DNA from 4 places in the Mesocryomonas lacus genome. Region 1 is predicted to be linked to each of the others. Evidence: predicted binding sites of a transcription regulator. Region 1 holds the regulator's gene; each other region holds the start of a gene.
What was found. The regulator LexA, encoded in region 1, represses DNA repair genes until DNA is damaged. The targets are predictions, from matches to a motif close to TGTTCNNNNTGTGTTCNG.

Region 1 (7,483 bases):
GCGGACGTAGAGGCCGCGACCCGCGCCCTGCTCGCCCGCCCCGCTTCCTTTACTTCGGCGAACGCAGGAACTGCCGCATGACCGCCCTCACCCATCTCGACGCCACCGGCGCCGCCACCATGGTGGATGTCGGCGACAAGGCCGAGACCGTGCGCGAGGCCCGCGCCGAGGGCCTGGTGCTGATGCTCCCCGAGACGCTGGCGCTGATCGAGGCCGGCGGCGCCAAGAAGGGCGACGTCATCGCCGTCGCGCGGCTTGCCGGCATCATGGCGGCCAAGAAGACCGCCGACCTCATCCCGCTCTGCCATCCCTTGATGCTGGAGAAGATCGCCGTCGACATCGCCGCCGAGCCCGCATTGCCGGGCCTGCGCGTCACCGCGACGGTCCGCCTCAGCGGCAAGACCGGCGTCGAGATGGAAGCGCTGACCGCCGTCAGCGTCGCTTGCCTCACCATCTACGACATGGCCAAGGCGGTCGATCGCGGCATGCAGATCTCCGCGATCCGGGTGCTTGCCAAATCCGGCGGCCGCTCCGGTGACTGGTCGGCATGATTTCCGTCGCCGACGCCTTCGCCGCGCTGATGCAGGACGCCGTCGCGGTGAAGGAGACCGAGACCGTGCCGCTGCGCGCTGCGCGCGGCCGCATCCTTGCCGCCGACTTGCCCGCTCTGCGCACCCAGCCCGACTTTGACGCCTCCGCCATGGACGGCTACGCCGTGCGCGCCGACGATACGGCCGGCCCTTTCCAGCCGCTGACGGTCATCGGCGAATCCGCCGCCGGGCGCGCCTTCGAGGGCAGCGTTGCTCCGGGCGAGACCGTCCGGATCTTCACCGGCGCGCCGGTGCCGGACGGGGCCAATGCGATCCTCATCCAGGAGAACGCCGAGCGGCCCACAGTCACCACCATGCTGCCGCTGGAGCCAGCCATGCGCGGCCGCCACATCCGCAAGGCCGGCGCCGACTTCTCGAAGGGTGACACGCTCATCAAGGCGAACACGCGTTTTGGCGCCGGCACGATCGCCCTGGCGGCGAGCGGCGGCCATCCGCGGCTCACCGTGCTGCGCCGTCCGCGCATCGCGATCCTTGCCACCGGCGACGAGCTGGTCATGCCCGGCGAGCCGGTCGGCCCCTCGCAGATCGTCGCCTCCAATACTTTCGGGGTCGCCGCCATGGTCGAGGCCGCCGGCGGCGAGGCGCTTGACTACGGCATCGCCCGCGACGACGAGGCCGAGATCGGCGCCCTCCTCGACCGCGCCGTCACCGACGCCGTCGACATCTTCGTCACCATCGGCGGCGCCTCGGTCGGCGACCACGACCTCGTCGGCAAGGTCTTCGCCGCCCGCGGCGTCGCGCTCGATTTCTGGAAGGTCGCCATGCGGCCGGGCAAGCCGCTGATGGCCGGTCGCATCGGCCGCACCCGGCTCATCGGCCTTCCCGGCAACCCCGCCTCCTCGATGGTCGCCGCGACCTTGTTCCTGAAGCCCCTCGTTCATGCCCTTACCGGCGCCCCGGCCAGCCCGCTCTACCGCGAGGCCATCCTCGGTGCCGACATGCCGGCGAACGACCAGCGCGCCGACTTCATCCGGGCGACGCTTGGCGAATCGCAGGCGGTCGTGCCGATCGTCACGCCTTTCGGGCGCCAGGATTCGTCGCTCCTCTCGGTCTATGCCCGGGCCAATGTTCTCCTCTTGCGAGAACCCCATGCGCCAGCGGCCAAATCCGGCGATTCCTGCCGCTACATCGCGCTCGACTAAGCTTCCGGCTCTTGCAGAACACAACTAGAACAGATAGCTTTGTTCAGGTTTTGTTTTAACAAGGATCGCCGGAAATGCTGACGCGCAAGCAGCACGATCTCCTGATGTTCATCCATGGGAGATTGCAGGAACTGGGCGTGCCGCCGTCCTTCGACGAGATGAAGGATGCGCTGGATCTCCGCTCCAAGTCCGGCATCCACCGACTGATTACCGCGCTGGAAGAGCGCGGCTTCATCCGCCGTCTGCCGAACCGCGCCCGGGCACTGGAAGTCCTGAAGCTGCCGGACTCGGTCGCGCCGGCCAAGGCAAAAAGCGCCGACGCCGAGCCCGTCGCGCCCCGCCGCGAGCCCATCGCGGAGACGTCCGTCGAGCCTTTGCCCAAGCGCATTCGCCCGGCCGCCAACGACAGCGAACCGGTCGGCATCCCGCTGATGGGCCGCATCGCCGCCGGCGTGCCGATCTCGGCCATCCAGCAGAGCGGCAGCCAGATCTTCGTGCCGCCGGACATGCTGGGCGGCGGCGAGCATTACGCGCTGGAGGTAAAGGGCGATTCGATGATCGAGGCCGGCATCCTCGACGGCGATACCGTTGTCATCCGCCGGGGCGACACCGCGCAAGGCGGCGAGATCGTGGTGGCCCTCGTCGACGACGAGGAGGCGACCCTCAAGCGCTTCCGCCGCCGCGGCGACACCATCTCGCTCGAGGCCGCCAACCCCGCCTACGAGACCCGCAGCTTCGGCTCCGAGCGCATCAAGGTCCAGGGCAAGCTCGTCGGCCTGATCCGCAAATACTGAGGCGGGCTGGGGGGCGGTTAGCGGCGTTGCGGGGGCCCACCCACAAGCCCCGCGCCGCCCCCCTCATCCCGCTGCCGCGACCTTCTCCCCACAGGGGAGAAGAATCTAGTCGGCCCCGCGAGCATCCGACGCCGGCAGCACCCCTGCCGCCACGCTCAAAACCGCCTTCTTCGCCCCTCCGGGGAGAAGTGGCCGGCAGGCCGATGAGGGGGCCGCCCGCGAACGCCTAACCTTGCATCCCAACGCCCCGCATCACGGCCGCGGCTTCTCCGGCGTACTCTCAACCGCCCGCCGCCAGGTCTCCGGCCAAGGTGCCAGCCGCTGCACTTGCCACGGCTCCGGCACCGGCGCGATCGAGGCGGAGATCTCGGCGTGGCCCGTTGCAGCAGAGCGGGAGATGGCGAGCGAACCGGTCCGCCGCAGCGTGCGCAGCGTCACCAGCACGGCGCCCGAGCGGCACGCCTCGCGCCGCGCCGCCCGTGCGACGATGGCGACGTCCGCGCTGTCGCAAGCCGTACCGATCTGGCGATAATCGTCGGTCCAGACCACCCTCAGCCCGCTCCGCGTCGTCGCCCGGCAGATCCGCATCGGCCGGGACGCCCGCTTCGCCGGGACGGCCGGTACTGCCGGCGTCAACGACTTTCCGTCGATGACAGGCGCTGCGGGCTCGCCAGTGAGCGGCGGCGTCGACCGTAAGAGTTGAGGGACGGCAGCCGAGGGCGAGGATCTCTTGGTCGCGACACCACCCTCTGGCTCTAAAGCTTCGCAGCGAAATCCCGCCGCACTCGGGTCTGGTGGCACACCGGCGTCCGGTCGCACGCCGGCGCGCGATGGCACGCCTGTGTCCAGCGGCTGAGCGCCGTCCGGAAAAGCCCTCTGCCACTGCGTCAGCACGAACGCGTTCGGCTTCGGCCGCAACGGCATCAGCACGTACCCCGCCCCGATCAGCGCCAGCTCGCGTCCGTCTTCGAACACCAGGAGTTCGGGCCGCGGCCCTGTCGCCGGCGCCAGTACGAGCCCGAGCGCGGCCACCGGCAAGGCCAGCCAACGCAGGCCGCTGGCGAGGAAGCAGGCCAGCAGCAGCGCCAGCGACAGCAGCACCAGTCCTTCCGGGGTCAGCAGCCCGGTCGGCGTGTCCGGCAGATGGTCGTGCAGGAAGTGGGCAATGCCGAAGACGAGTTTCAATCCCTGCCCCATCAGGATCAGGAACACAGCATCCAGGCCGAAAGGCATGGCGACGACCGCGCAGAGCGCCAGTGGCATGATCCACACCGAGAACAGCGGCAGCGCCAGAAGATTGGCGAACAGGCCGAAAGGCGCCATCCGCTGGAAATGATAGGACGCGAACGGGCCCGTCGCGGTGCCGGCGATGAGCGACGAGGCGCCGAGCCCGATCAGGAACACCACGAGCCGCCTCGCCCGACCCGCCGGCGGCGCGTCCACCTGTCGCCGCGCCCGTGCCCGCGCGACATGGCCGTAGACGCCGACGAGCGAGGCCGTCGCGCCGAACGACATCTGGAAGCTTGCCGTCACCAGCGCGTGCGGCGTCATCGAAAGGACGACGATCGCCGCGAGAGCCACGCTGCGCAGCGTGATCGCCGCCCGGTCGACGAGGATCGCCACCAGCATGATCGCCAGCATGAGGTAGGAGCGGTCCGCCGCGACGTTCCGCCCGGACAGGAGGATGTAGAAAGTGACGGCACCGAGCGCCGCCACCGCCGCAAACTTCTTGATCGGCCAGCGCAGCGCGACGCCCGGAATCGCCGCGAGGCCGGCGCGCACGAGGAACATCGCAAACCCCGCGACCAGCGCCATGTGCAGGCCGGAGATCGACAGCACGTGCGACAGGCCGGTGGTGCGCAGCCAGAGCTCGATCTCGTCGGGAATGCCGGCCCGGTCGCCGGTGATGAGCGCCGCCGCTACCGTCCCCGCCGGTCCGCCGATGACGCTGCGGATGCGCTCGCTCATCGACAGCCGCAGCGCCAGGATACGTTCGCCGGCGGCTTTCCCCGTCGGGCTTGCGCCGGCTCCCGGCGGATCCGGCGGCCCCAAGGCAAATCCGTTGGCGCCGACGCCGTCGAAGTAGTTGCCGAAACTGAAGTCGTAGCCGCCGGGAAAGGCGGGGCCGGACGGCGCCCGCAGCCGCACCAGCCCGGCATAGCGGCCGCCGACGGGGATCGGCGTGTGCCGGCTGGAAACGAGAATCTCGGCGATCCCCGGCGGGCGCGACAGCACCGGCCGCTCGGTGGTCTCGATGGCCACGCGGTAGCGCAGCCGCCCCCGCTCGTCCAGCTCGCGTCCCTCGACACGGCCGACGATCCGCACCGTCGCCTCGCCTGAGAAGAGAACGGTTTTCGTCCGCGCCAGCTCATAGCCGGACAAGCCGAAGCCCGCGGCGACGAAACCCGCCAGCAGGCACGCCGCGCCCGTCGCCTTGCGCGGGCCGAGCATCACCGCGCCGAGGAGCAGCGGCAGGCAAGCAGCAACCGCGACGGGGATCGGCGGTCGCCACCCTGCGGCGTAGAACAGAGCGATGCCGAGCATCATCCCGCCCGGCACCAGGAAGAAGCCGCTGCGCGCCTCCGCCTCGATCTCGCGCTGCCGGATCATCCAAGCGACGACGCGGGCACCTGTGTTCCTCAGACGGCTGCCGAGCGCGATGCCTTTGCCTGACCGGGCATCTCCTGTCAGGCCGAGGAGCCGGCGCCACAGGCCTCTCCGGCGTCGCCCGCCAGCCCTCGGCTCTGCTGCGTCGGCGATGGCCATGCTTGCCTCCGAAGCGACCGGGCCCTGCCTTGTCTCTCTCCCGGCCTATGCTACACAGCCCCACGGAAAAGCCGACCGCAAAGATCGTGCGTCCGCACCCATTTGCCGCACTGGAACCGCCATGACCGTCGTCACCCGTTTCGCGCCCTCGCCGACCGGCTATCTGCACATCGGCGGCGCCCGCACCGCGCTGTTCAACTGGCTCTATGCCCGGCGCATGGGCGGCAAGATGCTGCTGCGCATCGAGGACACAGACCGCGAGCGCTCGACCGAGGCCGCCGTCGTCGCGATCATCGAGGGCCTCTCCTGGCTCGGCCTCGACGCCGACGAGCCGCCGGTCTCGCAGTTCGAGCGCGCCGCCCGCCACCGCGAGGTCGCCGAACAACTCCTCGCCGCCGGCAAGGCCTACCGCTGCTATGCCAGCCAGGCCGAGCTCGAGGAGATGCGCGAGACCGCCCGCGCCAACAAGCAGCCGCCCCGCTATGACGGCCGCTGGCGCGACCGCGACCCGTCCGAGGCCCCCGAGGGCGTCAAGCCGGTGATCCGGCTGAAGGCCCCGCAGGAGGGCGAGACCGTCGTGCACGACCAGGTGCAAGGCGAGGTCCGCTTCCCCAACCGCGATCTCGACGATTTCGTGCTGCTGCGCTCCGACGGCTCGCCGACCTACATGCATGCCGTCGTCGTCGACGACCACGACATGGGCGTCACCCACATCATCCGCGGCGACGACCACCTGACCAATGCCGGGCGCCAGACGCTGATCTATCAGGCGATGGGCTGGGACGTGCCTGTCATGGCGCATATCCCGCTGATCCACGGCGAGGACGGCGCAAAACTGTCAAAGCGCCACGGCGCGCTCGGCGTCGATGCCTACCGCGCGCTCGGCTACATGCCGCAAGCACTGAAGAACTATCTCGTCCGCCTCGGCTGGAGCCATGGCGACACCGAGATCATGACGGAGGCCGAGATGGTCTCCTGGTTCGACATTCCCGACATCAACAAGGGTGCGGCGCGCTTCGACTTCGCCAAGCTGAACGCTATCAGCGGCACCTATGTCCGGGCCGCGGGTGACGCGGAGCTGGCCGACCTCCTGATGGTCGAGCGCGACTACCTGCCGAACGGCGACATTCTGAAGCGCCGCCCGGACGCCGAGACCCATGCGCTCCTCCTCGCCGCCATGCCGGGCCTCAAGGAACGCGCGAAAAACCTCGTCGAACTCACCGATTCGACGGCCTATCTCTTCGCCGATCGGCCGTTGCCGATGGAGGAGAAGGCCGAGGCGATCCTGCGCGATGGCGGCCGTGACGTCGTGGCCGCGCTCCTGCCGCGACTTTCCGCCGTCACCGACTGGTCCGTCGCGCCGCTGGAGGAGGCGGTACGCCTTTACGCCGAGGAGACCGGGTTGAAGCTCGGCAAGGCGGCGCAGCCCTTGCGTGCCGCCCTCACCGGCCGCACGACCTCCCCGGGCGTGTTCGACGTGCTCGCGGTTCTCGGCCGCGACGAGTCGCTCGCGCGGCTGGGCGACCAGGCCAGGTGATGAACTCCGCGCCACTTGGCGTTAGAGTGCGGCGCAACATGTCAGTTTGATACGCAACTTGTTCGCGTCTCCGCTTTGGAGTACGCAAGTTTTCGCCAGGGACCTGTGCGCTGCAAAAGCGATCTCGTCCCGTCGGCTCACGAAGAAGGGGATACGCATGACGAACCACGCGGCGACCATGGCAGTGGGTGAGAAAAACGCGAGCCTCGAGGTCCGGAGCGGCACGATCGGTCCGGATGTCGTCGACATCACCTCTCTCTACAAGCAGACCGGAATCTTCACCTACGATCCCGGTTTCTCCTCGACGGCGTCCTGCGAGTCGAAGATCACCTATATCGATGGCGACGAAGGCGTGCTTCTGCACCGCGGCTATCCGATCGACCAGCTCGCCGAGAAGGGCGACTTCCTGGAGACCTGCTATCTCCTGCTCTACGGCGAGTTGCCGACCGAGCGCGAAATGTCCGATTTTTCCTACCGCGTCACCCGGCACACCATGGTGCACGAGCAGATGTCGCGCTTCTATTCCGGTTTCCGCCGTGACGCCCACCCGATGGCCGTCATGGTCGGCTCGGTCGGCGCCCTCTCGGCCTTCTACCACGACTCGACCGATATCGCCGATCCGCACCAGCGCAT
Region 2 (7,483 bases), on a different contig from region 1:
TCGCCGCGCTCGCCCGCGGGCTCGACCTTGCCGAGAACTACGATCCGCTGCTTGACCTGAAGGGCCGCATCGAGAAGGACGAGAAGATCGCGCCGTCGATCGCCAGTGTTCAGCAAGGCGCGGCGGAGACGCTCTACATTCTCGGCCAGGCGATCAACCGCGGCGAAGGCCAGCAGGTGGCAATCCTCTATTTCCAGCTCGCTCGGACGCTGGCGCCGAACAATCCCGGCCTCCTGACCGCGCTCGCCGGCATTGCCGAGCGCTCCAAGCGGCTCGACGACGCTATCGCTTTCTACCAGCAGATCCCGCAGGATTCGGCGTTCCGCCGCACGGCCGAGCTGCAGATCGGCCTCGACATGTACACCGCCGAGCGCAAGGACGAGGCGAAGGCGCATCTGCGCCGTGCCGTCGAGACCTATCCCGACGACCTGCAGGCCTATCTGGCGCTTGCCGATGTCGTCGCCGCCGACAAGGAGTACGGCGAGGCGGCCAAGGTGCTGGACAAGGCGGTGACGCTCGCCGTCGAGCGCAAGGAAGAGACCTGGAACCTCTACTACAAGCGCGGCATCGCCAACGAGCGGCTGAAGCAGTGGGACAAGGCCGAGCCGGACTTTAACAAGGCGCTGGAGCTCTCGCCCAACCAGCCGCAGGTGTTGAACTATCTCGGCTATTCCTGGGTCGACATGAACCGCAACCTCGACAAGGGTCTCGGCATGATCAAGACCGCCGTCGATCTGCGCCCCAATGACGGCTACATCATCGATTCGCTCGGCTGGGCCTATTTCCGGCTCGCGCGCTATGACGACGCGGTCGAGCAGCTGGAGCGGGCGGTGCTGATCACGCCGGTGGACCCGACCATCAACGACCATCTCGGCGATGCCTACTGGCGCGTCGGCCGCGAGCGGGAGGCGCGCTTCCAGTGGGCCCGCGCCCTGGTCGGCGATCCGAAGCCCGAGCCGGAGGAGGTCGCCAAGATCGAGGCCAAGATCAAGGACGGTTTGCCGGCGGATGACCGCAAGGCGGACATGAGCGCTGGCGGGCCGACGAAGGCGCAGCCGGCCAAGGCCGACCCCAAGGCCATGCCGGCACCGAACGCCACGCCGGCACCGAACTCCACGCCGGCACCGAACGCCACGCCGGCACCGAAGGCCGCACCGGCGCCCGACGCCGCGCCGGCGCCCGGTGCCGTGCCGGCGCCCGCTGGCGCCACGCCGAACTGACAGGCATGACGCAGCCTCGCGTCCGCCTGTCCGGCCGCGACCTGCCGGCTTCCGCCAAGATCAACCTCGCGCTGCACGTCACCGGGCAGCGCGCGGACGGCTACCACAGCCTGTCGAGCCTCGTCGCCTTTGCCGAGATCGGCGACAGCCTGAGCTTTGCCCCGGCGGATGCCGATAGCCTCGAAATCACCGGCCGCTATGCCGCCGTGCTGGGCGCCTGCGCGCCGCACGACAACATTATCCTGAAGGCGCTTGCCGCCGCCCGCGCCGTCGCTGCGGAGGCGGGCATGACGCTCGCCCCCGTCGCGGTTCACCTCGACAAGCGGCTGCCGGTGGCCTCCGGCATCGGCGGCGGCTCGGCGGATGCCGCCGCGGTGCTGGCGCGGGTGGTTTCGGCCGCTCCCGCTTTGCGCGAGCCGCTGCGCCGGGCGGCGCTGTCGCTCGGCGCCGACGTGCCGATGTGCCTCGACGGTGTCCCGGCGCTCGTCGAAGGTGTCGGCGAGGTCGGGAAGCCGCTCGCCGGTTTCCCCGAAATCGATTGCGTCCTCGTCAATCCCGGCATCGCCGTCTCGACGCCCGATGTTTTTCGCGCCCTCGACGTTCGCGCCAACCCGCCGCTGCCGCCGCTGCCGGCGGGAGGGTTCGCAGGCCTCGAGGCGCTCGCCGCCTATCTCCGTGAAACCCGCAACGACCTCGAGCCGCCGGCGATGGCGCTGGTGCCGGTGATCGCCGAGGCCGCGGCGGCGCTGCGGCAGGCCGGGGCGGTTCTGCAGCGGATGTCCGGCTCCGGCGCGACGGTGTTCGGCCTGTTCGATACAGTGGCATCGGCGCAAGTGGCTGCCGATGCCATTGCTGCCGTCCAGCCGGACTGGTGGGTCGTCGCCACGCGGTTGAAGCCGGCAAGCCTTCAGGAGAGACCGAGATGACCGAGAGAAGTTTCCTGCCGCTGTCGATCGCCGTGCTGACGGTTTCCGACACAAGGAGCCTTGACGACGACAAGTCGGGCGCGACGCTCGCCGACCGGCTGACGGCGGCCGGACATCATCTGGCGGACCGGAAGATCGTGCCGGACGACGTCGGCGCCATTCGCGAGACGGTTCTCGCCTGGTCGAGGGATGCCGCCATCGACGTCGTCATCACCACCGGCGGCACCGGCTTCACCGGCCGAGACGTGACGCCGGAGGCGCTGGAGCCGATCTTCGAGAAGCGGATGGACGGGTTCTCGGCGATCTTCCACCGCGTCTCTTTCGAGAAGATCGGCGTCTCGACGATCCAGTCGCGGGCGACCGGCGGCGTGGTGAATTCCACCTTCGTCTTCGTGCTGCCGGGCTCGCCCGGCGCCTGCCGCGATGGCTGGGACCTGATCCTCGCCGCCCAGCTCGACTACCGGCACAAGCCCTGCAACTTCGTCGAGATCATGCCGCGCCTCGACGAGCACCTGCGCCGTGGAGCGGGCGAAGCGACCTCTTCGTAGACCAGCGGATCAGCTTCCGATGGGGTGGACTCATCCCATCGGAAGAGGGTCATAGGGGAGCCGTCTTCATCGACGGAGCTGGCTCGAGCCTTCCGCTCGGCGACCGAACCTGGTGATTAGGACCGGCGCGTCCGCTGCCGCGGCCGGATCGTCGCCTCCAGCGCTGATGTGGCGAGGCCCTTGCCGATATCCTCGAGCGTCGCGCTGCGGCTGGCGGGCCCGCGGGCCTGCGTCTTCGTCAGAAGGAGGCCCTCGACAAGCGCCGTGCGGCGGCCGGTGAAGCGGGCGAGAAAGCTCTGGCGATCGCGCGGGGCGCGCGAGAAGCGGGCGGCGCGGGGCGTCTTCGCCTGCAACTCGACCTCGCCGATATGCGCGTTGACCGAGTCGATCCAGTCGAGCGACAGCCGTGAGCCGGTTTCCAGCAGCAGCAGCCAGTCGCCCTTCGCCGCCCCGACGATCGCCGGCAGCGTCTCGCCCGAGACGATGCGGCAGCCCGCGTGGTCGGCGACCTTGCGCGTCGCGTCGTCGAGCCCGCGGTCGATCACCACCACCTCGCGCACCAGCCCTTCGACCGCCCCCGCAACGAGGGTGGAGAGCGTGAGGGCAAGCCCGTTCGGGTCTTCTGCGGCGTCGATGAGCACGGTGAGCATGTCACCGCTCTAGCCGATCTGTCGCGCCCTCGCCAGCCACGGTGTATTTTGTTCTTGTAATGTTCTCATCGGAATCCTAGGTTTTAGGTCACAGCTGAACGAACGTTCGGAAGGTTTCCCATGCAGGACGTCATCACCGCAGACCGCGCTGCCTTCGCTTCGCCGAACGGCGTCGACATCGCCAACCACATCATCGCCGAATCCGGCCTCCGGGTCGGCTTCGAGCGGCGGCGGGGCCGCGGCGCCGGGGTCAACCCGACGGGTCGCTTCGAGCCCTTCGCGCGCAGCGCCTACGACGACGGCTGGAACTCGCTGGAGGAGCTGCCGGCGTTCAAGACCGACGTGCAGGTCGAGAAGCCGAAGACCATCATCACCCGCAATTCCTCGCCCGACATCTCGTTCGACCGCTCGATCAACCCCTATCGCGGCTGCGAGCACGGCTGCGTCTACTGCTTCGCCCGGCCGACGCATGCCTATATGGGCATGTCGCCGGGGCTCGATTTCGAATCAAAACTCTTCGCCAAGCCGAACGCTGCTGAGCTGCTCGAGCGTGAGTTGGCCAAGCCGGGCTACGAGCCGCGCTCGATCGCCATCGGCACGAACACCGATCCCTACCAGCCGATCGAGAAGAGCTGGAAGATCATGCGCGAGGTGCTGGAGGTGCTGGAGGCGGCGAACCATCCGGTCGGCATCGTCACCAAGTCATCGCTCGTCACCCGCGACATCGACATTCTCTCCCGCATGGCCGCCAAGGGCCTCGCGCGGGTTGCCCTGTCGATCACGACGCTCGACCGCACGCTGGCGCGGGCGATGGAGCCGCGGGCGGCAACGCCCGCGAAGCGACTGGAGGCGGTGAAGGCGCTGAGCGAAGCGGGGATCCCGACCATGGTGATGACGGCGCCGATCATTCCGGGCCTCACCGACCACGAGATCGAGCGCCTGCTCGATGCCGCCGTCACGGCGGGGGCCAAGCACGTCGGCTACGTCCTCCTGCGCCTGCCGCTGGAGGTCAGCCCGATCTTCAAGGACTGGCTGCTGACGCACTATCCCGATCGCTACCGGCACGTCCTGTCCCTGCTGCGCTCGATGCGCGACGGCAAGGACTACGATGCCGAGTGGGGCAAGCGGCTGAAGGGCACCGGGCCTTACGCTTTCCAGATCAAGCGGCGGTTCGAGATCGCGGTGAAGAGGCTTGGGCTGAACGAGACCCGTCCGCAGCTGCGCACCGACCTCTTCACCCCGCCGCGGCAGGCGGGTGTGCAGCTGTCGTTGCTCTGAGACTTGAAGGCGTCGTGGCCTGCGGGCTCCGGCGTGATCAAATAAGCCCAGCGATGTCCCGAGGGGGCTGAGGCAGGGCTACGACATCGCCGGCCGCCCCCTTGGGCCGGCGACGCTCGGTGCGTTCTCACCCCGGAGCGACACCGAGCCTTGTGGAGAATCGGAGAATGCGCGAGTCTGGCCGCACCATGGCTCGCCGACCCTCCGATTCTCCCGCTTCTTTGCCTACGCTCGTCGTGGTGCCGGATTTCCGCATCGAGACCGAGAGGTTCGAGCGGGGTGCACGCTTCGTGGCGGGAATCGACGAGGCGGGAAGGGGCCCCCTGGCGGGGCCCGTCGTCGCCGCGGCGGTGATCCTCGATCCCCAGCAGATCCCCGATGGGCTGAACGATTCCAAGAAGCTTGGCGCTGACGATCGCGAGCGGTTGTTCACCGACATCCTGCGGGTCGCCACCGTGTCCATCGGGTCGGCGAGTTCGGCCGAGATCGACCGCGTCAACATCCGTCAGGCGACGCTTTTGGCCATGCGGCGGGCGGAGGGCGGTCTCGCGCAGCCGCCATGCCATGCGCTGATCGATGGCAATGACGTTCCGCCGTCCCTCAGACTGCGCGCGACGGCCGTGGTGAAGGGCGATGCGCGCTGCCTGTCCATCGCCGCTGCATCGATCGTCGCCAAGGTGACGCGGGACCGGATGATGGCGCGGGTCTGCGCGCGCTACCCCGCCTACGGCTTCAGCCAGCACATGGGCTACGGCACACCGCAGCACCTCGCCGCGCTGCTGACGCACGGCCCTTGCGTCTTCCACCGCATGACTTTCAGCCCGATCCGCCAGGGCGAACTGCTGCTGGTGTAGGTGCTGCGGGTAATTCGGCAGGTTGGCGGCGCACGCACCCCCCTCTGGCCTGCCGGCCATCTCCCCCGCAGGTGGGGAGATCGATCATCGCCAGCGCCGCGACTGCCGATCTCCCCCCCTTGAAGGGGAGATGCCCAGCAGGGCAGAGGGAGGCGAGCGGCCGCACCCTGTCATGTCGAACGATTTCAGAAGCTTTGCTGCCGTCAGTGGAAGCGTCGACCAACTGCCGACAATCCACCCAAACAAAAACGCCGCCCCTCTCGGAGCGGCGTTCGATCACTGCGGAAAGCTGAGCCTAGTTGAGGCGCTGGCGGACGTCGCCGATCGCCTCGTCGACGAAGCGAGCGCTTTCGGTGCCGTTCTGGCTGCGCTCGGCGAGGATCCGCGTGGCGGCGGCGACGGCGATGTCGACGGCGGAGCGGCGGACCTCGGTGATTGCGTCAACCTCGGCTTGGGCGATCTTGGTCTCGGCCATGGCGGAGCGGCGGGTGATGTATTCCTCGCTCTTGACGCGGGCCTCTTCGAGCAGGCCGTCAGCCTCGCGCTGCGCACCGGCAACGATCTCGCGGGCTTCGATCTCGGCGTCGTGGCGACGACGCTGGTATTCGGCGAGCTGCTGCTTGGCTTCTTCCTTAAGGGCGCGGGCTTCCTCGATGTCCGAACGGATCTTCGCCGAACGCGCGTCGAGCGCCTTGGCGATCATCCCCGGCACCTTGAAGTAGGCGACGACGAGCAGGAAGATGATGAGGGCGACGAGGGCCCAGAATGTGTTGTCCAACGCCGGTCTCCTTAGCTGCGCACGGCGCGCACGGCGCCAGCGACTTCTTCGCGCGGTACGTCGAGACGGGCAACGGCAGCGAGGATTTCCGCGGTTGCCTCTTCGGCGATGGCGCCGACATCGGCGAGCGCGCGGCGCTTGATCTCGTCGATCCGGGTCTGCGCGGCGTTGAGCTTCTCGTCCAGCGAGGCCTCGATGCGGGCACGTTCAGCCTCGGCATCCACCTTGGCGGTGTCGCGCGCGGCGGTGGCAATGAGGTGCGAGCGCTCGCGGGCGGCGGTCAGTTCCTGCTGGTAGGCGGCCATGGCCTCGTCCGCATCGGTCTTCATCTTGCCGGCGGCGTCGAGGTCGAGCGCGATCCGGTCGCGGCGATTCTCGATGATGGCGCCGATGCGCGGCAGGATGGCCTTCTGCAGGACCCAGTAGAACAAGCCGAAAGTGATCGCCAGCCAGAGCAGCTGGGAAGGGAAATAGGTGGTGTCCATCGGCGGGAAGACGCCGACGCCATGCTCGCCGTCACCGGCGACTTCCGTGTGTGCGCCGTGCTCGACCGGAGGCTGTGCTGCGATGGGAGCGGTGCCCACCGTCGGCTCTGCGGTTTGTGCCTGCGCTTCAGTGACGAACATCTGTCTCTCCGACGGAAGGAACCAGCCGCCCCATGGTCGGGGCGGCTGGGAAAACGGTCTCGACGGGTCTGATTAGACCGCGAAGAGGAGGAGCAGCGCGACCAGCAGCGAGAAGATGCCGAGCGCTTCCGTCACCGCGAAGCCGAAGATCAGGCGGCCGAACTGGCCGTCAGCAGCCGACGGGTTGCGCAGGGCGCCCGAGAGGTAGGCAGCGAACATGTTGCCGAGGCCGAGGGCCGTTCCGGCCATGCCGAAGCATGCGAGGCCGGCACCGATGTACTTTGCAGCTTCCGCGTCCATGGTAATCTCCTTTGGTGGAACGTGCGGTGGGAAGTCACGACCCCGGGGGGACGCGGCGTCTTGGGGGTTCAATGATGAGGATGGACCGCATCGTTGAGGTACATGCAGGTCAAGACCGCGAAGACGTAGGCCTGCAGGAATGCGACCAGGAATTCAAGGCCTGTAAGGGCGACCGTCATGATCAGGGGAAGGATCGCGCCGCCGATGCCGACCGCGCCGAGGGCGCCGAGCGACACCACGAAGCCGGCGAAGACCTTCAGCGTGATATGGCCCGCCAGCATGTTGGCGAAGAGACGAACCGAG
Region 3 (7,483 bases), on a different contig from region 1:
CGTCGGAGCGGCGATGGTCGGGGATCGCGGGGCCGTTCGCCGGAATTATTTTGCGCCCCGACCCCTCGCCGGTTAAAAGCCGGTTAACGCCAGTCGCGCTGCGGCGCTCTGCGACACATTCCATGACAGGATATCACCATGCGGCCTTCCAAACGCGCCAATGACCAGTTGCGCGCCGTCTCGCTCGAACGCGGCGTTTCCCTTCATGCGGAGGGCTCCTGCCTCGTCAAGTTCGGCAACACCCACGTGCTCTGCACCGCCAGCCTCGAGGAGCGGGTGCCACCCTTCCTGAAGAATTCCGGCAAGGGCTGGGTCACCGCCGAATACGGCATGCTGCCGCGTGCCACCGGTGATCGGATGCGGCGCGAGGCGGCCTCCGGCAAGCAGTCGGGCCGCACCCAGGAGATCCAGCGCCTGATCGGCCGCTCGATGCGCGCCATCGTCGACCTCGGCGCGCTCGGCGAGCGGCAGATCACCATCGACTGCGACGTCATCCAGGCCGATGGCGGCACCCGCACCGCCGGCATCACCGGGGCCTTCGTCGCGCTGAACGACTGCCTCGCCTGGATGGAGGGCCGCGGCATGGTCGAGCGCTCCAAGGTCCTGAAGGACCACATCGCGGCGATCTCCTGCGGCATCTACAAGGGCGAGCCGGTGCTCGACCTCGACTATCTCGAGGACTCGGCCGCTGACACCGACGCCAACTTCGTCATGACCGGCCGTGGCGGCATCGTCGAGATCCAGGGCACCGCCGAGAAGGAGCCGTTCAGCGAGGCTGAGCTGGCGAGCCTCCTCGGCTTGGCGAAATCTGGCATCGCGACGCTCGTCGAGCTGCAGCGCCAGGCGATCGCGTAAGGGAGGCGGCGATGAGCACGGGGATGCGCAGGATCGACGGCAGGCGCCTGCTCGTCGCCAGCCACAACAAGGGCAAGATCCGCGAGCTCGACTTCCTGCTCGGGGGCCTTTCGATCGAACTGGTGACGGCCGGCGAACTCGGCCTGCCCGAGCCGGACGAGACCGGCACGACCTTCGTCGAGAACGCCCGGATCAAGGCCCTGGCGTCTGCGACAGCCGCCGGCGAGGTGGCGCTGGCCGATGATTCCGGCCTCTGCGTCGAAGCGCTGGATGGCGCGCCGGGCGTCTACACCGCCGACTGGTCCGGCCCCGACCGCGACTGGGACATGGCGATGCGCCTCGTCGAGGAGAAGCTGCAGCAGAATGGCGCGCTGGAGCCGGCGCAACGGCGGGCGAAGTTCGTCTCGCTGCTCTGCCTTGCCTGGCCGGACGGTCACACCCAGGAATATCTCGGCGAGTGCGAGGGGACCCTCGTCTGGCCCGGCCGCCGCGGCGAGATCGCCTATGGCTATGACCCCGTCTTCATGCCCGACGGCAGCACGAAGACCTTCGGCGAGATGAGTGCCGAGGAGAAGCACGGCTCGATCTGGACCGCGCCCGGCCCGCTTTCGCACCGCGCGCGCTCGGTCCAGAAGCTCGTCGCCGAGGCGTTTCCGGAAGGCACGAAGCCTGGCCGTGCCGCGGGAAGCGAGCCCGCATGACCGAATGGCTGGCGACGGGGAACGTCCGGACGTTTCCGCCGGTGGCGCGGGAGCCGGGCTTCGGCGTCTACGTGCACTGGCCGTTCTGTGCCGCCAAATGCCCCTATTGCGACTTCAACAGCCATGTCCGCCATCAGGCGATCGACCAGGAACGCTATACCGCCGCCTTCGTCCGGGAGATCGCCGAGATGGCGAAGCGCTCGTCCGGTGAGCGTGTCACCTCGATCTTCCTCGGCGGCGGCACCCCCTCGCTGATGCGCCCGCAGACCGTCGGCGCGATCCTCGAGGCCATCGCGAAAGCCTGGCCGGTCGATGCGAACGCCGAGATTACCATCGAGGCCAACCCGTCCAGCGTCGAGGCCGAGCGTTTCCGCGGCTACCGCGCGGCCGGCGTCAACCGCGTCTCGCTCGGCGTCCAGGCGCTGAACGACCGCGACCTGAAGTTCCTCGGCCGGCTGCACAATGTCGATCAGGCCAAGGGGGCGATCGGCCTCGCCCGCGAGATTTTTCCGCGGCTGTCCTTCGACCTGATCTATGCCCGGCCCGGCCAGACCGTCGAGGGCTGGGAGGCGGAGCTGACCGAGGCGATCGATCTCGCCGCCGACCATCTGTCGCTCTACCAGCTGACCATCGAGGAAGGCACGCCCTTCCACGCCCTGCGCAAGGCCGGCAAGCTGCCGGTGCCGGACGGCGAGCTGTCGGCGGCGCTCTACGAGGCGACGCAGGTGCTCACCGCCGCGCGCGGCCTGCCAGCCTACGAGATTTCCAACCACGCGGTGCCCGGCGCCGAATCGCGGCACAACCTCACCTATTGGCGCTACGGCCTCTATGCCGGCGTCGGGCCGGGTGCGCATGGACGGCTGATGGGCGAGGGCGGGCGCCACGCGGTGGCGACCGAGCGGCACCCCGAGACCTGGCTGAAGATGGTCGAGGACTGGGATTCGGGCGTCGTCACCGATGACCTCCTGACGCCCAGCGAGGAGGCGGACGAGCTCCTGCTGATGGGCCTGCGCCTTACCGAGGGCATCGACCTGAAACGCTGGCGTCGGCTCACCGGCCGCGACATCGACCCGGTCAGCGAGGCGGACCTGCGCGCCCACGGCATGGTCGAGCGGCTGGGCCCCGACCGGCTGCGCGCGACGCCGGCCGGCATGCTCGTGCTCGACGCCGTCGTCGCCGATCTCTGCTAGGCTGCAGCGATGAGCATTGACCCCGAAGAGACGGCGGAGGCCGGTTTCCGCATCCGCGACCAGGCTTTCGCCGGCCGAAAGCCCGAGCCCGGCCTCTATCTCGTGGCGACGCCGATCGGCAATCTCGGCGATATCACGCTGCGGGCGCTCGATATCATCGCCGGCGCCGACCGGCTGGCCTGCGAGGACACGCGCGTCACGGCGACGCTCTTGTCCCGCTACGGCATCAAGCGGCGGATGTTCGCCTACCACGAGCACAATGCCGAGGAGTCCGGCGCGGCCTTGCTCGCCGACCTCCAGGCCGGGCTGAGTGTGGCTCTGGTCTCCGATGCCGGCACGCCGCTGGTCTCCGATCCCGGCTTCCGGCTGGTCGGCCAGGCGATCGAGGCCGGCATTCCGGTGATCCCGATCCCCGGCGCCTCGGCCGTGCTGTCGGCGCTGCTCGCCTCGGGCTTGCCGTCCGACGCCTTCTTCTTCGCCGGCTTCCCGCCGCAGAAGCAAGGCGCGCGCCGGGCGCGGCTGGAGGAGCTGACGCGCATTCCCGGCACGATCGTGCTCTTCGAGGCGCCGCACCGCATCGCCGACAGCCTCGCCGACATGGCCATGGTCTTCGGCGCGGAGCGCCAGGCGGCGGTCTGCCGCGAGCTGACGAAGACCTTCGAGACGATCTACCGCGGGCCGCTGTCGCAGCTCGCCGCCGATTTCGCTGATATGGAGCGGGTGCGCGGCGAGATCGTCGTCTGCATCGCCCCGCCGGCCGCGGAGGCGGCCGCGAGCGAGGCCGACGCCGACACCATCCTCACCGGGCTGATGGCGGAGATGAAGCCGGCCAAGGCCGCGCAGGAGGCGGCCCGTCTCACCGGCTTCTCCCGCCGCGACCTCTACGCCCGCGCCTTGCAGCTGAAGACGCCGGGATGAAGCCCGCCCCGCCCGCCGGATCGCGGCCCGCCCGCCCGTCGCCGGCGCCTGCGTCGTCCGGCGAGGGCGAGCGGCGGCAGCGGTTCCGCAAGGGCCATCGCGGCGAATGGCTGGCGGCCTGGGCGCTTCGCCTGAAAGGCTATCGCATCCTCGCCGTCCGCCACCGCACGCCGCTCGGCGAGATCGACCTCATCGCCCGCCGCGGCGACCTCGTCGCCATCGTCGAAGTGAAGGCGCGCGCGACGCTGAACGCCGCGATGGACTCGGTCGGCCCGGCCGCCCAGCGCCGCATCGAGGCCGCCGCTGACCTCTGGCTCGCCCGCCAGCGCGACCACGCCCGCCTCAGCCTCCGCTTCGACATCGTCGCCGTCCTGCCGCGGCGCTGGCCGGTGCACGTGAAGGACGCCTGGCGGGGGCGGTGAGGGTCAGCCCGACACTGCCGGAAGCCGCTCGCAACAGGACTCGATGCGCACCCTTCACCGTCGTCCCGATTGCCAGCGGGCCACATCCCCGCTACCTCCCCTGCGAACCATGCCCGAAGGAGTGCCCCATGGCCCTTACCGTCGCGGTCCAGATGGACCATGTCTCGTCGATCTCGATCAAGGGCGACAGCACTTTCGCGCTGTCCTTGGAAGCGCAGCGGCGCGGCCATAGCCTCTACCATTACACGCCCGAGCGCCTGTCGATGCGCGACGGCCGGGCGACGGCGCGGGCCGAGCGGATGGAACTGCGCGAGGAGGAGGGCAACCACTTCACCCTCGGGCCGATCGAGCGCATCGACTTGGCCGACACCGACGTGGTGCTGCTGCGCCAGGACCCGCCCTTCGACATGTCCTACATCACCTCGACGCATATCCTCGAGCGGGTGCACCCGAAGACGCTGGTGGTCAACGACCCCGCCTCGGTGCGCAATGCGCCGGAGAAGATCTTCGTCACCGAGTTCCCGGACCTGATGCCGGACACGCTGATCACCAAGGATCCGCTGGAGGTCGCCGCCTTCCGCGCCGAGTTCGGCGAGATCATCATGAAGCCGCTCTACGGCAATGGCGGCGCCGGCGTCTTCCACATCACCAAGGAAGACCGCAACCTCACCTCCTTCCTCGAAACCTTTGGCCTCCTCTTCCGCGAGCCGTTCATCGTCCAGCGCTACCTCCAGGACGTGCGCAAGGGCGACAAGCGCATCATCCTCGTCGACGGCGAGTTCGCTGGCGCGATCAACCGCGTGCCGTCCGAGAGCGATGCCCGTTCCAACATGCATGTCGGCGGCCGGGCCGAGGCGACGGAGTTGACGGAGCGCGAGCGCGAGATTTGCGCCCGGATCGGGCCAGCGCTGAAAGAGCGGGGCCTCCTTTTCGTCGGCATCGACGTGATCGGCGACTACCTCACCGAGATCAACGTCACCTCGCCGACCGGCATCCGGGAGGTGAAGGCTTTTGGCGGCGCGGATATCGCCAGCCTCCTCTGGGACGCGATCGAGACCAAGGTTTCCGCCACCCGGAGCTGAGTGCAGGATCAGGGAGGGCGACTGGCGTACCCCTGAGGAGCCGCGGGATCTCGGTGGCTGCCCACCGTCTTTGTTCCCTGCCTGTTCTTGTCGCAATATGGGATCTCGGCTAGCGTCCGGTTGTGGTGATCGCAGCGGGGTGCAACCCCGCTGCGCGCCTTTCGGGTGGGGCGCGGCATGGTCTCTCGGGTCAGGACGGTGGCATTCCAGGGCGTCGACGCCATCCCGATCGACGTGCAGGTGATGATCGCGCCCGGCAAGGTCGGCATCCAGATCGTCGGGCTCGCGGACAAGGCGGTGGCCGAGAGCCGCGAGCGGGTGCAGGCGGCGCTGCACGCTTCGGGCCTCTCGATGCCGCCGAAAAAGGTCACCGTCAATCTTGCGCCGGCGGACCTTCCCAAGGAGGGCTCGCACTACGATCTGCCGATCGCGCTCGGGCTGATGGCGGCGCTCGGCGCGATCCCCTCCGATGCGCTGGCGGAGTTCATGGTGCTGGGCGAGCTCTCGCTCGACGGCATGATCGCCTCGGTCGCCGGCGTGCTGCCGGCGGCGATGGGCGCGAACGCCCTCGGCCTCGGGCTGATCTGCCCGGCGGCCTGCGGCTCGGAGGCGGCCTGGGCCAGCGCCGACATGCCGATCATCGCCCCGCGCAGCCTGATCCAGCTCGCCAATCATTTCCGGGGCACCCAGGTTCTGTCGCGGCCGATGCCGGCAATCCGCGCCGCGCCCGAAAATCTCGCCGACCTCTCTGAGATCAAGGGCCAGATCGTCGCCAAGCGGGCGCTGGAGATCGCCGCCGCTGGCGGCCACAACCTCCTGATGATCGGGCCGCCGGGCTCTGGCAAGTCGATGCTGGCGCAGCGCCTGCCGTCGATCCTGCCGGCGCTGACGCCGCGGGAACTCTTGGAAGTCTCGATGATCGCCTCGATCGCCGGCGAGCTTGCCGGCGGCAAGCTGTCGGACCGTCGGCCGTTCCGCGCGCCGCATCATTCCGCCTCGATGGCCGCGATGGTCGGCGGCGGGCTGCGGGCGCGGCCGGGCGAGGTGTCGCTGGCGCACCGTGGCGTGCTCTTCCTCGACGAGTTGCCGGAGTTCTCGCCGGTGGTGCTGGATTCGCTGCGCCAGCCGCTCGAGGGTGGCGAGAGCGTCATCGCCCGGGCCAATCATCGCGTCACCTATCCCGCCCATTTCCAGCTGGTCGCGGCGATGAACCCGTGCCGCTGCGGCATGGCGGGGGAGCCAGGGCATTCCTGCGCCCGCGGCCCGCGCTGCGCGGCGGATTACCAAGCGCGCCTCTCCGGACCGCTGCTCGACCGGATCGACCTGCGCGTCGACGTGCCGGCGGTCACCGCCTTCGATCTGATCCGCCCGGTGCCGGCGGAAACGTCGGCGACCGTGAAGGCGCGCGTCGAAGCGGCCCGCCTGATCCAGAGGGAGCGGTACGAGGGGCTGGGAATGGCCGCCGCCACGGTGAACGCCACCTGTTCGGCCGCGCTCATCGAAACCGTCGCCGCGCCGGACGAGCCGGGTGCCCGCCTGTTGCTTGATGCGGCCGAGCAGATGAAGTTCTCGGCCCGCGCCTATCACCGCATTCTGAAAGTCGCCCGGACGCTCGCCGATCTCGATGGCGACGACACCGTGCGCCGCGTGCATCTGGCCGAGGCGATCTCCTACCGCGTCGCCGGCGAACGGCTGAGGGCGGCAGCGTGAGGGGCGGTGCATCCCGCCTATGCGCCCGGAGCGACGTCGCATGTATCAAGAACGGCCGCGCGGCAGCCCTTACCGCATGGATCGCCAGAAGTGCTTCCACGAGCGCGGCAGCGATTGCCCGCAGTTCAGGCGGCGCGGGCCAGATCGTTCTCGATGCCGGCGAGAGCGCGTTCGAGCGAAGCAAAGCAGGCCGGATCGAAGGCGATGCCGACGTCGCGCCGCATCAGCGAGAGCGCGGCGTCGATTGTCATCGCCGCGCGGTAGGGGCGATGGGCCGTCAGGGCATCGAAGACGTCGGCGACGCTGACGATCCGGGTCTCGAAATCGATCTCGGCGCCGGCGAGGCCGCGGGGATAACCCTTGCCGTCGAGTCGCTCGTGATGAGCGCCGCCGATCCGCGCCATGGCGGCGAAGGCGGGAACCCGCTGCAGGATGTTCTCGGACATGGCGGCATGGTCGCGCATCGACCGCCACTCGGCTTCGTCGAGCGGGCCCTTCTTGTCGAGGATCGCGTTGGAGACGCCGAGCTTGCCGATATCGTGCAGAAGCGCCGCACGCTTCAGCCAGCGCCGCTCGCCGGCAGGCTTCCCGATCTCGGTGGCAAT
Region 4 (7,483 bases), 240 kb from region 1:
GCAGGGGCCGCCGCTGGCGGGGTGTAAGGGGCGGGCGCTGTCGGCGCCGCCGGTGCCGGCGCGGCAGCGCCCGGTGTTTCCTGCGCCGAGGCGGCGCCAAGTCCGAGCGCGAACACTGCGATGCCAGCGAAAAGGCGGGTGCGGTGGGTCATGGTTTCATTCCCTGCTCTGGCGGCTCGTGTCCCGACGGTCGGCTTGGCGGAAAGCCTGTCGTCGATCCTATAACGGACGAGCATGTCGTTTGATGGCGTGTCCGGCACTGATTTCCAGCGCCGACGAAAGACTATACGTCGAGATCGACAGCGAAGGCAGCCCGGTCCTGGATGAACCGGAAGCGCAGGTCGGGACGGTTGCCCATCAGCGCATCCACCGCATCGGCCGTGCCGATCTCCGGCGTCTCATCAATCGCCACCTGCAGCAGCGTCCGCTTCTTCGGGTCCATCGTGGTCTCCTTCAGCTGCGACGGCAACATTTCGCCAAGGCCCTTGAAGCGGCTGACCTCGACCTTGCCCTTGCCTTTGAAGTCGCGCGCCATCAGCCGTTCGCGGTCCTTGTCATCCCGCGCATAGGCCACCTTGCCACCTTGGGCGAGACGGTAGAGCGGCGGCACGGCGAGGAAGAGGTGGCCTTGCCGGATGAGGTCGGTCATCTCCTGATAGAAGAAGGTGATGAGCAGCGAGGCGATGTGGGCGCCGTCGACGTCGGCGTCCGTCATGATGATCACGCGCTCATAGCGCAGGTCCTCTTCGCGGTAGCGCCCCTTGGTACCACAGCCAAGCGCCTGGATGAGGTCCGAAATCTGCTGGTTGGCCCCGAGCTTTTCGCGCCCGGCACTCGCGACATTCAGGATCTTGCCGCGCAGCGGCAGGATCGCCTGCCGCGCGCGGTCGCGCGCCTGCTTGGCCGAGCCGCCGGCGGAGTCGCCCTCGACGATGAAGAGCTCGGCTCCAGCGGCGCCGCTCTGCGAGCAGTCCGCGAGCTTGCCCGGCAGACGCAGCTTGCGCGTCGCGCTCTTGCGGTTGACTTCCTTCTCCTGGCGCCGCCGCAGCCGCTCGTCGGCGCGGTCGACCACCCAGTCGATCAGCTTGGCGGCGTCCTGCGGGGAGGAGGCAAGCCAGATGTCAAAACTGTCGCGCAGCGCGTTTTCGACGATGCGCTGGGCCTCCGTTGTCGCCAACCGGTCCTTCGTCTGGCCGACAAATTCCGGCTCGCGAATAAACACCGACAGCATCGCGGACGCGGTGATCATCACGTCGTCGGCGGTGATCACCGAGGCCCGCTTGTTGCCGGAGACCTCGGCAAACGCCTTCAGGCCGCGCAGCAGCACGGCGCGCAGGCCCGCCTCGTGGGCGCCGCCCTCGGGCGTCGGAATGGTGTTGCAGTAGGAGCGAACAAACCCGTCGCCGCCGGTCCAACTCACCGCCCACTCGACCGCGCCGTGGCCGGAAAGCTTCGCGGTCCGCCCGGCAAAGCTTTGCGAGGTGATCCGCTGCTCGTCGCCGAGCGAGCCCTCGAGATAGTCCTTCAGGCCGCCGGGGAAATGGAAGGTGGCGCGGGCAGGGGTCTTGCCGTCGGCGGGCAGCAGCGAGGCGTCGCAGGACCAGCGGATTTCGACCCCGCCGAAGAGGTAAGCCTTCGACCGCGCCATGGCGAAAAGGCGCGCCGGATCGAAAGCCGCCTTGGCGCCGAAGATCTGCGTGTCCGGCAGGAAGCGCACGCGGGTGCCTCGGCGGTTCTGGATTTCGCCGACCTCTTCCAGCTCGGTCACGGCGACGCCGCGCTCGTAGACCTGGCGGTAGAGCTTGCGGTTGCGGGCGACCTCCACCTCGAGGCGCGACGACAGCGCGTTGACCACCGAGACGCCGACGCCGTGCAGGCCGCCGGAGGTCTCGTAGACCTTGGAGTCGAACTTTCCGCCGGCATGCAGCGTCGTCATGATGACTTCGAGCGCCGAGCGGTTCTTGTATTTCGGGTGCGGATCGACGGGAATGCCGCGGCCATTGTCGGACACGGCGAGCATGCCGTCGGCCTCCAGCGCCACCTCGATGAAGTTCGCATGGCCGGCGACGGCCTCGTCCATCGAGTTGTCGATCACCTCGGCGAAGAGGTGGTGCATCGCCTTCTCGTCGGTACCGCCGATGTACATGCCAGGGCGGCGCCGGACCGGCTCCAGCCCTTCGAGCACCTCGATGTCGGCGGCGGTATAGTTCGATCCCGAAGTGTCGACGGCATCCGCAAAGGCCGCCCGCAAAGGGTCGACCGGCTTCGGCCGCGGCGCTGCCTTCGGCGCGCGGACCTTGGCGGCAGCGGCGCCGGAGAAGAGATCGTCGCTCATGGGGACCTGAAAGCCGCCTTGCGACGGACGTCGGGGGCGAAGGAGAATGCCATGCCTTGGAGCTACACTTTCACGAAATGTTCTTCAAGGCGATGCGGCCCACAAACGCCGAAAGAGCGGGGTTAACCAACAGGTTTTCGCCCTCGCGTGACTTGCAAAACACGCTGAACACGGCAAGGACGTTCACATGTCCGGACACGCCATCAGACGCTCCCTTCTCGCCGGCATGCTCGGTGGGCTCCTCGCCACCGCCGCGGCGGCAGGCCCTCCGCCGCTGGCGCCGTTCAAGGATGCGCTGTTCGCCTATCCGCGACTCACCGCCATCCTCGACGGCGGCGCCGAGATCGACGTCGACTATTCCGAGAAGCGCGATATCGACGACCGCGACGAGATCCCGGAGCGGCGGGTGAAGCCGGCCTATGTCGATCTCGCGCCATTGCGAAGCCAGGCGGAGAGCGTGGTTCAGACGCCCGCCGGCCCGCTGAAGATCATGACGGTCGGCGACACCAAGGCGCCGACGACGATCGTTCTCTTCGTCCACGGCCGCAATGGCGACCGCCGCCTCGGCATGAACGACCGCAGCTTCGGCGGCAATTTCAACCGGCTGAAAAACCTGATGCAGCGCGCCGGCGGCCTCTACGTCACCGCCGATGCCGGCAGCTTCTTGGGCCAGGACATGGCCCGGATCGGCGCGCTGGTCGAGGGGTTCGGCCGAGATCATCCGACCGCCACGATCGTCCTCGCCTGCGCCTCGATGGGCGCCGAGTTCTGCTGGGACCTTGCCGGCGACCCCGCCGTCATCGGCGTCGTCGACGGCCTCGTAATGCTCAGCGCCAACACCCCGCCGGCCAAGCTTGCCGCCATGCGCAAGGCGGCCGGTGCCCACCGCGTGCCGCTGGTGCTGGCACACGGCACCCGCGACAAGGTGTTCGCCTGGGACCGCGCCAAAGCCGTCTACGCGGCGCTGCGGGCGGAAAGCTACCCCGTCCGGTTCGTGTCCTTCGATAGCGGCAACCACGGGACGCCCTTGCGCATGCTGGACTGGCGCGACACGCTGAACTGGCTCTTCCAGCGGATGGACTGACTCAGACGGTTGGCGTCGATCCCCAAGGCGACGCCAGTTCTGGACACCAGTATTGCCTGCTGAGAGGCCCACGAACACCCAAAGTTCGTCATCCCGGACTTGATCCGGGATCCATGCCAAACCGTCGAACGACGCCGTGACGGTCGACATTCCCTTCCGCCGCGGACCATCCGCCTCAGTGCGGAGGAATGGATCCCGGCTCAAGGCCGGGATGACGAAATTGAGAGGTCTGCTCCCGATGGCAGGCCTCGTCACGGGCGTCCAGAATGACCTCTTCTGGCCATGACCGTTTCCCGTTCGTCATCCCGGACTTGATCCGGGATCGATTCCAAACCGTCGAACAAGGCCGGGAGGGCCGACATTCCCTTCTGCAGCGGACCATCCGCCGCGGCGCGGAGGAATGGATTCCGGCTCAAGGCCGGGATGACGAGCTGAGAGATGGACCTCCCAACGTCAAGCGTGGTCACGGCCATACAAAACCACGCCTTCTCGACACGACCGTCAGTCAAGTTTCCATCAAAAAAAAGCCCCCGCCGAAGCGGAGGCCCTCATCTTCGTCACCGCAAGCGAAAAACCTACAGCGAATAGTACATGTCGAACTCGACCGGGTGCGGGGTCATTTCGAAGCGCAGGACCTCGGCCATCTTCAGCTCGATGAAGGCGTCGATCTGGTCGTCGTCGAAGACGCCGCCGGCCTTCAGGAACTCGCGGTCGGAGTCGAGGTTTTCCATCGCTTCGCGGAGCGAGCGGCAGACGGTCGGGATCTGCTTCAACTCTTCCGGCGGCAGGTCGTAGAGATCCTTGTCCATGGCTTCGCCCGGGTGGATCTTGTTCTTGATGCCGTCGAGGCCGGCCATCAGCATGGCGGAGAAGGCGAGATACGGGTTCGCCATCGGGTCGGGGAAGCGGACCTCGACGCGCTTCGCCTTCGGCGACTGGCCGAAGGGGATGCGGCAGGAGGCCGAGCGGTTGCGCGCGGAATAGGCGAGCAGCACCGGCGCCTCGTAGCCCGGGACCAGGCGCTTGAACGAGTTGGTCGACGGGTTGGTGAAGGCGTTCAGCGCCTTCGCGTGCTTGATGATGCCGCCGATGTAGAATAGCGCCGATTCCGACAGGCCCGCATATTCATTGCCGGCGAAGGCCGGCTTGCCGCCCTTCCAGATCGACTGGTGCACGTGCATGCCCGAGCCGTTGTCGCCGAAGATCGGCTTCGGCATGAAGGTCGCGGTCTTGCCATAGGCATTGGCGACCTGGTGCGTCACGTACTTGAAGATCTGCATGTTGTCGGCGTTCTTCACGAGCGTGTCGAACTTGATGCCGAGCTCATGCTGAGCGGCCGCCACCTCGTGGTGGTGCTTCTCGACCTTGACGCCCATCTCGGCCATCACGGTCAGCATTTCCGAGCGGATGTCCTGGCAGCTGTCGATCGGCGGCACCGGGAAGTAGCCGCCCTTGACGCGCGGACGGTGGCCGAGGTTGCCGGTCTCGTACTCGGCGTCGTCGTTCGACGGAAGTTCGGTCGAGTCGAGCTTGAAGCCGGTGTTGTAGGGGTCGGCCTTGTAGCGGACGTCGTCGAAGATGAAGAACTCGGCCTCGGGGCCGAAATAGGCGGTGTCACCGACGCCGGACTGCTTCAGATAGGCCTCGGCCTTCTTGGCGGTGCCGCGCGGATCGCGGTTGTAGGATTCGCCCGAGATCGGGTCGAGGATGTCGCAGAGGAGAACCATCGTCGACTGCGCAAAGAACGGGTCCATGTGTGCCGTCTCGGGATCGGGCATCAGCACCATGTCGGACTCGTTGATCGCCTTCCAGCCACCGATCGAGGAGCCGTCGAACATCGAGCCTTCCGAGAACATGTCCTCGTCGACGATGGTCTGGTCCATGGTGACGTGCTGGAGCTTGCCCTTCGGGTCGGTGAAGCGCAGGTCGACAAACTTTACGTCGTTGTCCTTGATCTGCTTCAGAATGTCATTGGCGGTCGTCATGGCGTTCCTTCCCTAGTGAACCACGGTGTTTGGATGAAGTCAGATCGCGTCGTTGCCGGACTCGCCGGTGCGGATGCGGATCGCTTCCTCGATGTTGGAGACGAAGATCTTGCCATCGCCGATCCGGCCGGTCTGGGCGGCCTTGCGGATCGCCTCGACGGCAGCGGCAACGCCTTCGTCGGCGAGCACGATCTCGACCTTCACCTTTGGCAGGAAGTCGACGACGTATTCGGCGCCGCGGTAGAGCTCGGTGTGGCCCTTCTGGCGGCCGAAACCCTTGGCCTCGGTCACGGTGATGCCCTGGAGGCCGACTTCCTGCAGCGCTTCTTTCACCTCATCGAGCTTGAACGGCTTGATGATCGCCTCGACTTTTTTCATCGACATTCCTTCTCGACGTTGCCCTGCAAGGCGGCTGAAGCCCATCTTGCAGGGTGCAGGGGCCATGCCAGGCGGAATGGCGAGCGGACGGCGCGCTTGCGGCGCTTCCCTCGCATGGATAGGCGTTTAAGACACGGCGGGCAACCGAACCCTCGCGAGATCGCACGCGTTCTCGCCGATATGACGCCGTTCTGCGCCCGCCGTGAAACCGCCGGACGCCAAGCCGTCGCCAACCCGCCTTCCGCTTCTGCAAACGAGAGCCTGCTCCATGACCATGCCCGCCTCCGTCGCAGCGCTCGCCCTCCTCGAACCAGCGGAGATGGCTGAAGCCGATCGCCTGACGCTCGCCGGCAAGAGCGATCACCCGCTGATGGAACGAGCCGGGGCTTTTGTCGCCGCGACGATCCGCGTCCATTTTCCGGCGGCCGCCCGGATCGCGGTGCTGGCCGGGCCCGGTGCGAATGGCGGCGACGGGTTCGTCGCGGCCCGGTTGCTGGCGGAGGCAGGGCTGGAGGTCGCGCTGTTCCACCTTGCCGGCACAGCCGCGCCGGATGCCATGACGGCGGCGGCTGCCTCGGCCTTTTGCGGTCCGGTCCTGCCGCTCGACGCCTTCGCACCCGACGGGTTCGATCTCGTCGTCGATGGCCTGTTCGGCGCGGGCCTGTCGCGGCCGGTGTCGAACGCGGTCGGCGACGTGATCGACCGCGTGCGGGAAAGCGGCGTGCCGGTGGTTGCCATAGACCTTCCCTCGGGCGTCTCCGGCCTGTCCGGCGCGATCCTCGGGAAGGCGTTCGGCGCCGCGCTGACGGTCACCTTCTTCCGCCGCAAGCCCGGACATCTGCTGTATCCGGGCCGGGGTCTCTGCGGCGCAGTCGTGGTCGGGGACATCGGCATTGAGACCGGCGTGCTCGACAGCATCCGTCCGGTGACCTTTGCCAACGGCCCGGCGCTTTGGCCGCGTCTGGCGCAGGGTCCGGCTGCGGAGGGCCACAAATACGACCGCGGCCATGCCGTCGTCTTCTCCGGCGGCGCCAGCAAGACGGGGGCCGCACGCCTGTCGGCTCTCTCGGCGCTGCGGGCAGGGGCAGGGCTGGTGACGGTGTTCTCGCCAGGCTCGGCGCTGCAGGTCAACGCCGCGCACCTCACCGCCATCATGCTGCGGCGCTGCAACGACAAGGCAGAGCTCGAGACGCATCTCGAGGATCGACGCCTAAGCGTCTTGGTGCTCGGTCCGGGCTTCGGTGTGGGTGAACTTGCCCGGAACTATGCGTTCGCAATCCTGTCGGCCGGGCGCAGCTTCGTCCTCGACGCCGACGGACTGACGTCCTTCGCCAATGATCCGTCGGAGCTGTTCGATGCGATCCACGCTGCGGCCAGCGCCGTAGTTCTGACCCCGCACAGCGGCGAATTCGCAAAACTGTTTCCCGACATCGCCGCCGACGAAACGCTCGCCAAGCCCGCCAAGGCGCGGGCCGCTTCCGCGCGGTCGGGGGCGACGGTCATCCTGAAAGGCGCGGACACGGTCATCGCCGAACCGGGCGGGCGGGCCGCGATCAACGCGACGGGCACGCCCTGGCTGGCAACAGCGGGAAGCGGCGACGTGCTGGCCGGCATCACCGCCAGCCTTCTGTCGCAGCATTTTCCGCCGTTCGAGGCGGCAGCGGCGGCGGTTTGGCTGCACGGCAAGGCGGCGGAGGCCTT

Region 2: the regulator LexA is predicted to act here: its motif matches at 3,394-3,411, upstream of ACZLZQ_RS19925 (PA0069 family radical SAM protein).
Region 3: the regulator LexA is predicted to act here: its motif matches at 5,240-5,257, upstream of ACZLZQ_RS03725 (YifB family Mg chelatase-like AAA ATPase).
Region 4: the regulator LexA is predicted to act here: its motif matches at 2,500-2,517, upstream of parE (DNA topoisomerase IV subunit B).

The regions. Positions count from the first base shown of each region.
Region 1 is NZ_JBUZWF020000004.1:527,289-534,771, forward strand. It holds gene trpC (indole-3-glycerol phosphate synthase TrpC) at 1-81, shown strand, start outside; gene moaC (cyclic pyranopterin monophosphate synthase MoaC) at 78-551, shown strand; gene ACZLZQ_RS16715 (molybdopterin molybdotransferase MoeA) at 539-1,753, shown strand; gene lexA (transcriptional repressor LexA) at 1,858-2,547, shown strand; gene ACZLZQ_RS16725 (ComEC/Rec2 family competence protein) at 2,800-5,313, opposite strand; gene gltX (glutamate--tRNA ligase) at 5,435-6,850, shown strand; gene gltA (citrate synthase) at 7,008-7,483, shown strand, end outside.
Region 2 is NZ_JBUZWF020000006.1:184,628-192,110, forward strand. It holds gene ACZLZQ_RS19905 (tetratricopeptide repeat protein) at 1-1,220, shown strand, start outside; gene ACZLZQ_RS19910 (4-(cytidine 5'-diphospho)-2-C-methyl-D-erythritol kinase) at 1,226-2,146, shown strand; gene moaB (molybdenum cofactor biosynthesis protein B) at 2,143-2,694, shown strand; gene ACZLZQ_RS19920 (glycosyltransferase family protein) at 2,811-3,344, opposite strand; gene ACZLZQ_RS19925 (PA0069 family radical SAM protein) at 3,465-4,622, shown strand; gene rnhB (ribonuclease HII) at 4,811-5,476, shown strand; gene ACZLZQ_RS19935 (F0F1 ATP synthase subunit B) at 5,772-6,254, opposite strand; gene ACZLZQ_RS19940 (F0F1 ATP synthase subunit B) at 6,266-6,880, opposite strand; gene ACZLZQ_RS19945 (F0F1 ATP synthase subunit C) at 6,953-7,180, opposite strand; gene ACZLZQ_RS19950 (F0F1 ATP synthase subunit A) at 7,249-7,483, opposite strand, start outside.
Region 3 is NZ_JBUZWF020000001.1:807,766-815,248, reverse strand. It holds gene rph (ribonuclease PH) at 139-855, shown strand; gene ACZLZQ_RS03750 (non-canonical purine NTP pyrophosphatase) at 879-1,556, shown strand; gene hemW (radical SAM family heme chaperone HemW) at 1,553-2,746, shown strand; gene rsmI (16S rRNA (cytidine(1402)-2'-O)-methyltransferase) at 2,756-3,664, shown strand; gene ACZLZQ_RS03735 (YraN family protein) at 3,661-4,086, shown strand; gene gshB (glutathione synthase) at 4,215-5,168, shown strand; gene ACZLZQ_RS03725 (YifB family Mg chelatase-like AAA ATPase) at 5,346-6,878, shown strand; gene ACZLZQ_RS03720 (HD-GYP domain-containing protein) at 7,004-7,483, opposite strand, start outside.
Region 4 is NZ_JBUZWF020000004.1:289,650-297,132, forward strand. It holds gene ACZLZQ_RS15575 (hypothetical protein) at 1-152, opposite strand, end outside; gene parE (DNA topoisomerase IV subunit B) at 284-2,335, opposite strand; gene ACZLZQ_RS15585 (alpha/beta hydrolase) at 2,523-3,419, shown strand; gene glnA (type I glutamate--ammonia ligase) at 3,995-5,404, opposite strand; gene ACZLZQ_RS15595 (P-II family nitrogen regulator) at 5,444-5,782, opposite strand; gene ACZLZQ_RS15600 (NAD(P)H-hydrate dehydratase) at 6,051-7,483, shown strand, end outside.